DNA from 4 places in the Lysinibacillus sp. EB271-A1-10B genome. Region 2 is predicted to be linked to each of the others. Evidence: riboswitches for the same ligand, from Rfam matches in the RefSeq annotation. Region 2 holds a riboswitch; each other region holds the start of a gene.
What was found. Region 2 has a riboswitch for S-adenosylmethionine ahead of AC3WSK_RS16665 (cyclase family protein). Riboswitches for the same ligand answer to the same signal wherever they lie in the genome.

Region 1 (3,130 bases), on a different contig from region 2:
GGAAACGGCGCGCTTTGCTAAAGAGCACAACATGATTGTCTCACATGATTTCGCTTACGGTGCAATTGGATTTGACGGCAAGAAACCTATTAGTTTCCTGCAAGCGGAAGGTGCCAAAGAGGTCGGCATCGAGATGTATACATTATCTAAAACATATAATATGGCAGGCTGGCGTATTGGATTTGCAGTTGGTAACGCTGATATTGTTGCGGCTATTAATCTTATTCAAGATCATCTATTTTGTAGTCAATTCCCTGCCGTACAACAAGCAGCAGCGGTTGCCCTTACAGCATCTCAGGATTGCGCGAATAAGCTAAGAGCGACTTATGAGCGTCGACGAAATGTTCTTATCGAAGAAGCACAGCGAATTGGTTGGCAAGTAACCGCACCAAAGGGCTCTTTCTTTGCATGGCTCCCTGTTCCATTAGGTTATACAAGTGAGCAGTTTACTGATGTATTGCTCGATAAAGCTGATATCGCAGTAGCTGCAGGCAATGGCTTCGGTCAATACGGTGAAGGCTATGTTCGTGTAGGTTTACTTGTAAGTGAAGATCGCTTACGTGAAGCAATCAGCCGAATTGAAAAATTAAACTTCTTTAATTTATAAGCATTGGATTTCCTTCCATTCAAAAACTGTCCTATTAGTTCACACTCGCTATAGGGGCAGTTTTCATTTCATGATCTTTCTTGGTTGCCTCAACCCTTCTTCTAACGGATAAATTGAACATGACCTTTGATTCATCAAACTATCTAATACACTGTCCTGATAACAATATTTCCACCCTACCCTAGCAAGAATTCCCATGCCTCTTTCGCGATCAAATAGTATAACAAAAAAAAATATTTCAAAAATTCGATTGACTTACTATATCCTATAATCTATATTAGATATATCGGATTTACAAAAAAATATTATAAATCTCTTATCAAGAGTAGCTGAGGGACTGGCCCTATGAAGCTCGGCAACCTCCTTTTTTAAGGAAGGTGCCAAATCCAGCAAACGATCATCGTTTGAAAGATAAGAGAGGACGTTTTTTCATGAGCCTCTCTTAATTTTTTTAAGAGAGTTTTTTTTATTTTTACCAGCCGATAAAACAACTTTGGAGGTATGTCTCATGAAAAAGAAAAACAAAATTTTACTAGGTTTAGCGAGTCTCACATTAGTAGCAGCATTAGTAGGCTGCGGTACTAATGAAGATAAAGGTAGTCAAGGTAAGGCTATTAATGAAAATAAAATTGTAGTAGGTGTAACTTCTGGTCCACACGAACAAATTGCAGAGGTTGCAGCAAAAGTTGCCAAAGAAAGTGGCTTAGAGGTAGAACTAAAAACGTTCTCTGATTATGTTTTACCAAATACATCGTTAGCCGAGGGTGATCTTGATGTAAACAGTTATCAACACAAGCCTTTCCTCGATGCATTTAACAAAGATCACAAAACAGATTTAGTACCAGTAGGAAAAACAATTTTAACTCCTATGGGCATATACTCTGATAAATATAAATCATTGGATGAAGTTCCTGATGGTGCTACATTCGGATTACCAAATGATCCAACGAACGGGGCTCGTGCTCTATTTGTTCTTCAAGAGGCAGGCATCATTAAATTAAAAGAAGGTGCAGACTTAACAGCATCTATTCGCGATGTGGAAGAAAACAAAAAGAATTTTAAATTCATTGAATTAGAGGCTGCACAAATTCCGAAGCAGCTTAGTGAAGTAGATGTGGCAGCTATTAATACGAACTTCGCTCTTGATGCTGGTATTGATCCTAAAAAAGACTCCATTCTTTTAGAATCTACTAACTCTCCATATGTAAACTACATTGCGGTACGTGCTGAAAACGAGGATGACCCAGCGATTAAAAAATTTGTTGAAGCCTATCAATCTGATGAAGTACGCAAATTTATTGAAGAGGAATTCAAAGGTTCTATCATTCCAAGCTGGTAAGTAACGATGAAGGGCCTTTCATAAATTGAGAATCTGCGAGACTCCTATAGGTATGCTAGCAGATTCTTGCTTTATAGAAGGACTTAGAAAGGAGAGTTCACAGTATGATTCAACTAGAAAATATAACAAAAGAATTTAAAACTAAAAAAGGTATCGTTAAGGCAGTAGATGGCATTAACCTGCATGTCAAAAAAGGTGAAATTCATGGGGTTATTGGCTACAGTGGCGCAGGAAAAAGTACCCTTATTCGCTGTGTTAATTTATTAGAGCGTCCAACAACAGGAAAAGTATTGATCGACAATGTAGATATTACTTCCCTTTCTTTAAACGACCTCCGCAAAACACGTCAAAAAATCGGCATGATTTTCCAGCATTTTAATCTCTTAAAAACAGCGACCGTTTACAACAATATCTCGGTACCATTAAAGCTTCTAGGCTATAACGACTCTGAAGTGAAAAAACGCGTCGCAAAATATGCAGAAATTGTTGGCCTAACAGAGAAATTAGATAGTTATCCTAGCCAACTTTCGGGTGGTCAAAAGCAACGTGTCGCTATTGCACGTGCCCTCGCCCAAGAGCCTGAGATTTTACTCAGTGATGAAGCAACAAGTGCTCTCGATCCTGAAACAACTGAAGCTATTCTCGAGCTTCTCTTGAAAATTAACCGTGAGTTGGGCATCACTATTTTACTCATTACACATGAAATGAATGTTATTCAAAAAATTTGCGATGATGTATCCGTTCTTGAATCAGGGACGGTTGTGGAATATGGCTCTGCTATAGAACTATTTTCGAAGCCTCAGCACCCAACGACACGAAAGTTTTTAAACACTATTTCTCAACGTAATTTATCTTCTTCCCTAATCGAACAATTAAATCTTTCCGGAAGTGTGATTCGCTTAACATTCCTTGGTGAAAGTACCGGGAAGCCATTACTTGCAGAAGTGAGCAAAGTTTATGATGTACAACCAAATATTTTAACAGCCAATATCATTGAATTAAAAAACGGCATCGTCGGTAATATTGTCGTGCATCTACACGGTAAGGCACATATCGTTGAAAAGGCACTTACGTATTTTATAGAAAACGGGGTATGCGTTGAGGAATTAGGAGGCGAATTAAATGAATAGCATTCAAAGTTTCTTTGCAGACTGGTCAGATGTTATTGGGCAATCCATTTTCGA
Region 2 (3,130 bases):
AAGTCTATTGCTGTTCAAGCTGTACTAGAATATTTCGACTTGAGTCCTGATGAAGCACTTGCTTTTGGGGATGGAGATAATGATATCGATATGCTAGAGCAGGTCGGCTTCGGTATTGCAATGGGAAACGGTAGTGAAGCATTAAAAAATATCGCTAATTTTGTAACAAAGAAATCAACTGAAGATGGTATTGATTATGCTCTTCGTGAGCTAGGAATCATTTAATGGGAAAAACTGTATTGAATTCATAACACTCATAATGTTGTCTCCATTGAGTTATGATAAAGCTAACTATAAAAATTATTATGCTTTAGGTGGGATGGATTTATGGCGCAGCATGTGCAATCTCTTATTGAACATTATGGATATTTTGGCATCATTCTTGTCCTAATTGGGGGGATTGTCGGGCTGCCACTTCCTGATGAATTATTTTTGACATATGTAGGGTATAGCGTTTATCGAGAAACGCTTGCACATATTCCTGCTTTAATCAGCGCTATCGTAGGTGCGGTAGGAGGAATTACTTTGAGCTACTATATAGGCTATAGATTCGGGCTACCTTTATTGCAAAAATACGGTTCGAAAATTCATATTACTGAGCAGAAAATTGATTTTACTAAAGAGTTATTTGCAAAAATAGGGCCGGGATTATTATTAATAGGATATTTTATTCCTGGTGTGCGCCATCTTACAGCATATATTGCCGCTATTAATAATTATCCTTATAAAAAATTTGCTTTCTTTGCGTATACGGGAGCAGTTATATGGACATTTACGTTTATTACTTTAGGTAATGTACTAGGTGAGAAATGGCATTATGTTGAGGCATATTTATCCCGTTACAGCATTTATCTTATAGTATTGTTTATAATAATTATGCTGATCGTTTATGTTGTTTTTAAAAAAAGGAATCCCACTAATATAAATGATTAAGAAAGGTCTGGTTCAATATTTATTGAATCAGACCTGTTGCTATATTAAGGCAATATAGCAAATGAACGAACAGGGAATCCAGATGCTTTTTCAGGCTTCGGCACAATATTGAATATAACGGCGCCTTTTGGAGGTAGCTTATCCAAATTTGTCATAAGCTCAATTTGATAAGTATCTTGCTCAAGCACAAAATATTCGCCGTCTAACTTACCGTTTTTACGAAAATCTGTTGCTGAATCCGTATCAAAAGTTTCGTGGCCGATTGCACTTACTTTTCGTTCGTTGAATAAAAATTGCAAAGCTTCTAATCCCCAGCCAGGAATATGATTATTGCCATCGGTATCTTTATTGCTGAAAGCCTCTTTATCTGGCCAACGTTTACTCCAATCTGTACGCAGCGCAACAAAGGTACCTTCTTCAATTTCTCCATATTCAGCTTCAAAGTTAAGAATATCTTGAACGCTTAACGTGTAGTCGTTGTTAATTTCAGCTTCCTTCGATTTATCAATAACGATTAGTGGGAGTACTAGTTCTTTTAGCTCCAATTCCTCTAAATAGCGTGTTTCTTGCACGAAATGGATAGGTGGGTCGATATGTGTTCCGTATTGTCCAGGGAAAGAGAATTGTTGTGCAAAGAATCCATCATCATGTGAAAATAATGTTTCAAATTTTGCATCATCAAACATAAAGAAATGAGGAGAGTTTGGACCGAATGTATGTGTTAAATCAACCCATTCTTTTGATTTCAATAATTTTATTGCTTGTAAAAGTTCGTTTGCCATACTATTTCCCTGCTTTCTGTGCATATTTTGGGTGCGATTCTTTGCGTATCATTCACGTTAAAGAGCAAATAAAAAAGAGTCCTCCTTGTAGAAGAGGACTCTTGTGCAAAGCAAATGCAGTAAGTCTTCTCATCTTCAAGGCTAAATTATGCCATTTGGAATTAGCACCATACCTATAGGCTGGTTGCTGAGACTTCATAGGGCCAATCCCTCCGTCTCTCTTGATAAGAAAATACGATATAAAAATTTTCAGAAATAAAGTTTACAAATAATTTAGCATATTTATTTATAGGTTACAAGTTCAATAGGGATACGAGGTTAAAAAATTTCAACACTTCAAAACCTCCAAAAGCATGCGAAAAGCAAAAAGAGGCCCTCTTCAAAGGGCCAACTCTTCACCAACTCAAAGCTAATGTAAGCTTACAACAGCCGCTATCAGTAAATATTATACGAATGCCATCTGGCGTATAGGTAGTTTCGAATTTTATCGTAACGCCCGTTGACGTAATTAATTTTTCAACTTCTGTTTTATTTGATAGTTGCGCTGCGTTCATAAGATCATGTGCAAATTGCTCTGATTCATCAATTTTATCCGTAAGTAATTGTGCTTGCTGCATAATAATCTTGACTCGTTTCGCGGAAGTCTTTAATTTCACTGTATTGATGGATGGAAATGGACTTCTATTCGTTGGGTCAGGCATTGCTAGATGTCTAGAAGGTTGTTGAGTAGTTGGTTGATTTGCCATTACCCATGCCGGATAATAATTAGGATAGACAAAATACGGATAAGGATTGTAATACAACTAAATTTCCTCCTATCCTATAGTTGATACATTATCTTATGTACAACAAAGACTTTAGGTGTTAATGGCAAATGCTTTGAAAAGCCTGAGCGAAAAGGTACTCAAGTCTATGCAAAAGGAGGGATTGATTTCCGTCATCGCTGATCCCCGAGGAGTCGCCCAGCCTCCACTCCAATCAACATGTATCTTCTGGCATGGCACTTTAATTTATAGTGATAAAACAAAACATTAGCCACAGATTTTTTGAGCGAAAGCGAAGTAGCTTAGAACGGAAATTATCCTCATTTAAAGTGCTATAACATTGACAAATATGTCCTTTTCATTGTTTTTTGATCCTATAAGCAAGGGGACTATTGTTTGTTTCTATCAAAGATTAACCATAGGAATGTAGTAGCTGCTGCAAGCATCACTAAGCCGAATCCGTATATAGGTGTATGTGCTAATGATTGGTGGCGAATGATGAATCCTCCAATGTATGACCCTATAAAAATGCCAATGTTAAAGGCCGAAATGTTTAATGCGGAAGCCATTGAAATAGCTGATGGTATATATTTTTCTGAAAGCTGAACGGCATAAAGCTGTAATCCCGGTACATTCATAAACATAAATAGA
Region 3 (3,130 bases), on a different contig from region 2:
CAACTATAATTTATGCATTTGAAAGCAAGGTAATTCGTGATGGTGAGGAGGTAGACTCATTCTATATTTACTTGAGTCCACTAATGATGAAACATGCAGACCATCCAGATAAACCAATTGATGGGGATACATACCTAATTGTTGACGATAGCAAAAAGCGTAAGTATACAAAAGTAATAAATCCTAATCCAAGTGAAGAAGTCAAAGAAGAGCCTAAGAAGAAATTTAAACCAAAACCAAAGAAATAATAGAATTGAGACTACCTCTTCGGGGGTAGTCCTTTTTTATGTCTTTATTTAACTGGTTGACTAGCTCTTATCTTCGCTATCGAACAAACCATCGAAGACAGCCCCCAAGACTGCAATGGTTTTCTTTCTTTCTTCGGGTGTCATTTTATTTACTGCTCTTTGAATTGTGAGTATATCTGTGTCAGTGTTATTTTCACTTACAATGCTATAGAAATTTCTTTTTACGTCTGTGCGACCTAGTAGGTAGTCTACAGATACATCAAAATAGTCTGCTACTTTTTCTAATGTTTCTGCTTTTGGGCTTTGAGATTTTAAAGTATAGAAGTAATTCTCGCCAAATCCCATATCGAAAGCCACTTGTTTTAGATTTTTATCTTTATTTTTTGCTAACTCCTTTATCCTTGCAAACATTGTCATATTAATAATCTCCTTTTGGCATAAGACAAAATATAAGCAGAAAGTACACAACTAGATAAAAATCATTGACTTAGGTACTCTATTAGGTTATTATCATCTCATAAGCTAAGTTATTAGCTAAAAAAGACAGTAAAAAATACGACCTATTTATAAACATTTTTCGTTGGGGAACGGTTTAAATGTTGGTTTAAAGGCTTTTTAAAAGTCTTATTTAGCTATGTCTAAATAGTACTCTACAGAGTAATTATTGTCAATGATGTTAGCTTGTTTTTATCTTGAAAAGTACGCATTCAATGATTCACTGTGATACCGAGCCAATGACGGTATAGTATTCGAACTTATAGCTCATGTGACGGTAGCAACGTTAAAAATAAAACTAATAATCCATTGATAAGAGGTTGACTAATATGATAAATGTAGCACTAGCAATGAGAACAACTAATACAAAATTTGAGCAAGCTGAAAATATCGTATTTATGGATACTAACAATATCATTCATATCTATAGAATAAACCACAAAGAATATGATAATGGTTGGTTATTATTGGATATCTTGTTTGACAATCTTGAAGAGTTCAAGACAAAAGAATGGTCATTCGACAATGTAGCAAGTGTTTACTTTGAAAGTTATGATAATGATTTGTTTGGTCTTGAGCGTCTTCAATCGTTCGATGTAGTAGAAATAGTAGAGCTGTAAATTATCCCAAAGGAGCAGGCTTTTTTATTTAAAATTCTATACACTTCTTTTTATCAGAAGTATGAGTTATAATAAAAATTACATAGATTTTATAAGAAGTGGAATAAACTAAAAAAACAAATGTATTACTCCCAAACATAATGACATGCATGGTTAATAACAAAATATTCTATGTATTGTTGATATTCTTAAATGTTCATGTTACAATTCTTTTTAATTAAATAATCTTATCAAGAGAAGTTGAGGGATTTGGCCCGATGACGCTTCAGCAACCTCTAACAAAAGTTAGAAAGGTGCTAATTCCAGCGAAGGATTTGTCCTTTGAGAGATAAGAGTGAACGTGGAAAACATCCTTCTCATTCTATCTCAAATGGAATGAGGGGGATTTTTTAATTTCATCGAAAAAAAGACTTTACGCAAGGCCTGTGTATGGAGACTAAGGCCAATAATGGGTTTAACAGAGAGAACTATAAGAGAGGGGAATGCAAGATGCCAATTAATATTCCAAAAAACTTACCAGCTGGAGAACATTTACGTGAGGAAAAAATCTTCGTAATGGACGAGGATAGAGCGAAAACTCAACAAATTCGTCCGTTAAATATCTTAATCTTTAATTTAATGCCAGAAAAAGAAAAAACAGAGCTGCAATTACTACGTTTATTAGGGAATACCCCGTTACAAGTGAATATTACATTTTTGAATACTGCTACTCATGAATCGAAAAATGTTAGTAAATCACATTTACAATTATTTTATACGACGTTCGATCAAATTCGTCATCGTCGCTATGATGGCATGATTATTACGGGTGCACCAGTAGAAAAAATGCCGTTTGAAGAAGTGAACTACTGGCAGGAAATTTCAGAAATTATGGACTGGTCCAAAACGAACGTAACATCGGTTCTACATATATGTTGGGGTGCACAGGCAGCGTTATACCATCATTACGGTATTGGCAAAATTGGGCTTTCTGCTAAATGCTCAGGTGTATATTCTCATGTCATTACGGATTTAACAGTGGATTTAGTACGCGGCTTTAGTGATTTGTTTACGGCACCACATTCGCGTTATACGTCTGTATCGATTGATGAAGTACGCAACCACCCTGATTTACGATTGCTCTCTTATTCAGAAGATGCTGGTGTTTTTATTGTGCAATCTAAAGACAATAAAAATATTATGATTACTGGTCACCTTGAATATGATGCGACAACTTTAGCGGATGAATATAGTCGCGATGTTGCGAAAGGATTAGATATTGATGTGCCCTTGAATTACTTCCCTAATGATGATCCAGCAAATGAACCGATTAATACGTGGCGTGCCCATACACATTTGTTATTCTCGAACTGGTTGAACTACTATGTTTATCAAGAAACACCATACGAATGGGATTTTGTTGATCAAATTGAATATCATATTTAATGCCATAGAAAAATGATGACCTTGATATTTTTGGGTCATCATTTTTTACTTTTCTCATTTCCGTTCCGGCTGGTCACTTTGTAGCTGCCGCTTTGCTTTCGCACAGAGCCTCCTGGGGGGCGTCCGATGAGCCGCTTCACTTTTGGTAATGAACCACACTGCTGTTAATTGTCTGGCGATTTTTTATTCTTATCACTGTTTGGTGTATTTCCGGTATCACTATCATTTTGTGTAGAATTGCCGGTATCGTTTTCAATTTTACTTTGAGTAGTATTTTCGGCAGTACTATTACTTGCACTTTGAGCAGGATTTTCGTTATTGCTGCTACTTGTGCTTTGAGAA
Region 4 (3,130 bases), on a different contig from region 2:
AAATAACCGCATGAGGCGTATTAGAAGCACCTATTGTTAATGTTACATTTTCTTTATTGTCTGATTTATCACCAGATGATGCGTTTGAGTTTGTATCATCTTTTTTACCAGCACCACAAGCAGCTAAGGCTAATACTAATACTGATAAAAATAATCCTGTTAAAAATTTCTTCATTTTATTGCACTCCCTTTTAACTAATTTAAAATATGTTAGCGGCATAAAACCGAAATAACTTTTTTGATGTTCGTAGCGAGATACGCTTTTTTCTTTTTAGCGTTTATCTGTTTTGGCTGTAATTAAGTCGCCAATCCATTGAATAATAAATACTACTATTAAGATTAATATAGTCGCCATTAAAGTTACATCTTGGCGATTACGTTGGAAACCATCTAAGAATGCTAAGTTTCCTAGACCGCCTGCACCGATAATACCTGCCATCGCAGTATAGCCAACAAGTGCTACAGCCGTTACAGTAAGACCAGAAATAAGCGCTGGGAACGATTCTGGAATTAAAACTTTCCAAATAATCGTTGACGTTTTAGCACCCATTGAACGAGCCGCTTCAATAACGCCTTTATCGATTTCACGCAATGAAATTAATACCATACGCGCATAAAATGGTGCAGCTCCGATAATTAGTGCCGGTAAAGCAGCATCTGCGCCACGAATTGTGCCGAGTAAAAATTTCGTAAATGGAATTAATAAAATAATCAAAACGATAAATGGAATCGAACGGAAAATATTAACGATTGAGCCTGTTAAAAAGTTCACCAGTTTATTGGCCCATAGTTGGTTTGGACTTGATAAAAACAATAAGATCCCAATTACTAATCCAAGTATAAATGTGATCACCGTAGAGATTGTTGTCATATACAACGTTTCATACGTAGCTTCCCACATTTTTTCCCAGTCGACATTCGGAAAGAAATTAGTTAGCATTGGCAATCACCTCCGTTTGTACTTCGACTGTATGCAAGTAGCTAAGTGCAGCTGCAACATTCGACTCTGTGCCTTCAATTTGTACAATAAGTGTACCGTACGCACCATTTTTTGTTTGCGAAATATTACCATGTACTATACTTACTTCTACATCACACTGTTTTACAAGATGTGAGATGACAGGCTGCTCTGTTTTTTCTCCTACAAATATTAGCTTTACAAGTTGTCCATTAGGGTAATTTGCTTTAATTTGTGCCACAGTTTCCTGTGTCTCCTTCGTATCTGTAATTTGAGAAACGAATTTTTTTGTAATGTCCGCTTGTGGCGCTTGGAATACTTGTAATACTTCACCACGTTCTACAATTTCTCCAGCTTCCATAACCGCTACACGGTGGCAAATTTTACGAATAACATGCATTTCATGTGTGATTAACACGATCGTTAAACCTAGTCGTTCATTAATATCGACAAGTAAATCTAGGATAGCATCTGTTGTCTCCGGATCGAGTGCGGATGTTGCCTCATCACATAACAATACTTCTGGATTATTAGCAAGTGCACGAGCGATGCCTACACGTTGCTTTTGTCCCCCCGATAATTGTGATGGATACGCTTTAGCACGTCCGTCTAAGCCAACTAGTGTGATCAATTCTTTCACACGTGCCTCACGTTTTGCCTTTGGAACACCTGCGATTTCTAGTGGGAAAGCAATGTTTTCCGCAACAGTTCGAGACCAAAGTAAATTGAAATGTTGGAAAATCATACTGACCTTTTGTCTAGCATCTCTAAGCTTTTGCCCCTTTATGGATGAAAATTCTTGATTGTTAACCGTTACCGTACCAGATGTAGGCTTTTCTAAACCGTTTAACAAACGAATCATTGTACTTTTACCAGCGCCACTATAGCCGATAATGCCATAAATTTCACCTTTATCGATAGAAAGGTTGACGTCTTTAACTGCTGTTAATTCGCCATTCGAGGTCTTGTATTTCTTCGTAATATTTTGAAGCTGAATCATAGCGAATTCTCCTTTTCTTATATCAATTGTGCCTCGGCATAATTGCGTCTGGAATCGGCTTTGTGCTGGCACAAAGAAATCCTTTTCGATTCCATGACATCCGCCGGAGGCTCTAGGCCAACATGACGTTGGTCACTCAGTCGTTGCCACAGGATGTGGCGTTCTTAGACTGAGTTCCTCTATTTCAGCGGCTGAAAGAAGTAAAAAACCCCTTCAACTATAGACAAGTAGAAGGGGTCACGTAACTTATACGTTGAACCGTTCTCTCATCTTTCAAAGATAAAATCTTTGGGTGATTTGGCACCTTTTCACTTTTGTGATGGTTGCCGGGCTTCATAGGGCACTTCCCTCAGCCGCTCTTTATAAGAGTTCGATATATTTATATTTTTTAGTATATTCGTACTTTACCACGTGAGTAAAGTCCAGTCAATTTATTTTTTTAACAATTCGTATAAATACGGTACGGATTGAAAGGCATAAACCTTCTCCGTCACTTTTCCGCCTTCACATACAAGTAAACACGGTACACTTTCAATTTTATTTTCATAAGCGATTTGCTCAATAAAGTTAATATTCGCTTTACCAATCTGTAGCTGTGGCAGCAATTGTTCAACAACCGACATCATTTTCGATGCAACTACACACGTTCCACACATTGGTGTATATAAATAAAAAGCAGCCTTTTCACCAGACTGGATAGCCACGTCCCACTGCTCTTTTGACCATTCTTCCATCTTTTTTCACGCAACCTTACAAAATATATTCATTATGGATTGAGAAATGTGCACGAAGCAAAATCGCCGCTAACACCTTTCTCGGAGTTGTCTCTACTTCCTTATATGTTGGCATTGTACGTAAATGCTCGGCCTCTGGATAATGTCTGTCCATTAATGCTCGTAGCTTATCACCCGATGTATCTGCATCAAAAAATGTATAAAGCTCACAGCCTTCATATGGATCAAGTAACTCTTCTAATTGATGCACACCAATTGTACCATTCGTGCAAAGTATTTTAACATGTTCATTTAAAATAGGTTCAATTTGAAGCTTATCCGAACGGCCTTCGACAATTAAGCATTTCCCCTCGAACATAACGCCACCCCCGTTTAGACATATCCCTTATCATTATTATATCAATAAATCTTGTCATTGATACTGTTAGACACCTATTG

Region 1: it holds a riboswitch for S-adenosylmethionine, as region 2 does, so the genes downstream of both, AC3WSK_RS24975 (MetQ/NlpA family ABC transporter substrate-binding protein) here and AC3WSK_RS16665 (cyclase family protein) in region 2, are expected to answer to the same signal.
Region 3: it holds a riboswitch for S-adenosylmethionine, as region 2 does, so the genes downstream of both, metA (homoserine O-acetyltransferase MetA) here and AC3WSK_RS16665 (cyclase family protein) in region 2, are expected to answer to the same signal.
Region 4: it holds a riboswitch for S-adenosylmethionine, as region 2 does, so the genes downstream of both, AC3WSK_RS11560 (methionine ABC transporter ATP-binding protein) here and AC3WSK_RS16665 (cyclase family protein) in region 2, are expected to answer to the same signal.

What each region holds. Positions count from the first base shown of each region.
Region 1 is NZ_JBYTDL010000036.1:11,681-14,810, forward strand. Features, by position in the region: gene AC3WSK_RS24970 (pyridoxal phosphate-dependent aminotransferase) at 1-607, shown strand, start outside; SAM riboswitch class I at 921-1,025, shown strand; gene AC3WSK_RS24975 (MetQ/NlpA family ABC transporter substrate-binding protein) at 1,116-1,946, shown strand; gene AC3WSK_RS24980 (methionine ABC transporter ATP-binding protein) at 2,051-3,076, shown strand; gene AC3WSK_RS24985 (methionine ABC transporter permease) at 3,069-3,130, shown strand, end outside.
Region 2 is NZ_JBYTDL010000013.1:61,785-64,914, reverse strand. Features, by position in the region: gene AC3WSK_RS16675 (Cof-type HAD-IIB family hydrolase) at 1-225, shown strand, start outside; gene AC3WSK_RS16670 (DedA family protein) at 328-933, shown strand; gene AC3WSK_RS16665 (cyclase family protein) at 978-1,715, opposite strand; SAM riboswitch class I at 1,842-1,946, opposite strand; gene AC3WSK_RS16660 (YuzC family spore coat inner layer protein) at 2,111-2,518, opposite strand; gene AC3WSK_RS16655 (MFS transporter) at 2,869-3,130, opposite strand, start outside.
Region 3 is NZ_JBYTDL010000003.1:384,751-387,880, reverse strand. Features, by position in the region: gene AC3WSK_RS07130 (hypothetical protein) at 1-248, shown strand, start outside; gene AC3WSK_RS07125 (helix-turn-helix domain-containing protein) at 309-665, opposite strand; gene AC3WSK_RS07120 (hypothetical protein) at 1,064-1,363, shown strand; SAM riboswitch class I at 1,588-1,698, shown strand; gene metA (homoserine O-acetyltransferase MetA) at 1,853-2,788, shown strand; partial or broken gene AC3WSK_RS07110 (hypothetical protein) at 2,953-3,130, opposite strand, start outside.
Region 4 is NZ_JBYTDL010000007.1:28,627-31,756, forward strand. Features, by position in the region: gene AC3WSK_RS11550 (MetQ/NlpA family ABC transporter substrate-binding protein) at 1-175, opposite strand, end outside; gene AC3WSK_RS11555 (methionine ABC transporter permease) at 272-940, opposite strand; gene AC3WSK_RS11560 (methionine ABC transporter ATP-binding protein) at 930-1,958, opposite strand; SAM riboswitch class I at 2,222-2,327, opposite strand; gene AC3WSK_RS11565 (thioredoxin family protein) at 2,390-2,692, opposite strand; gene AC3WSK_RS11570 (toprim domain-containing protein) at 2,709-3,050, opposite strand.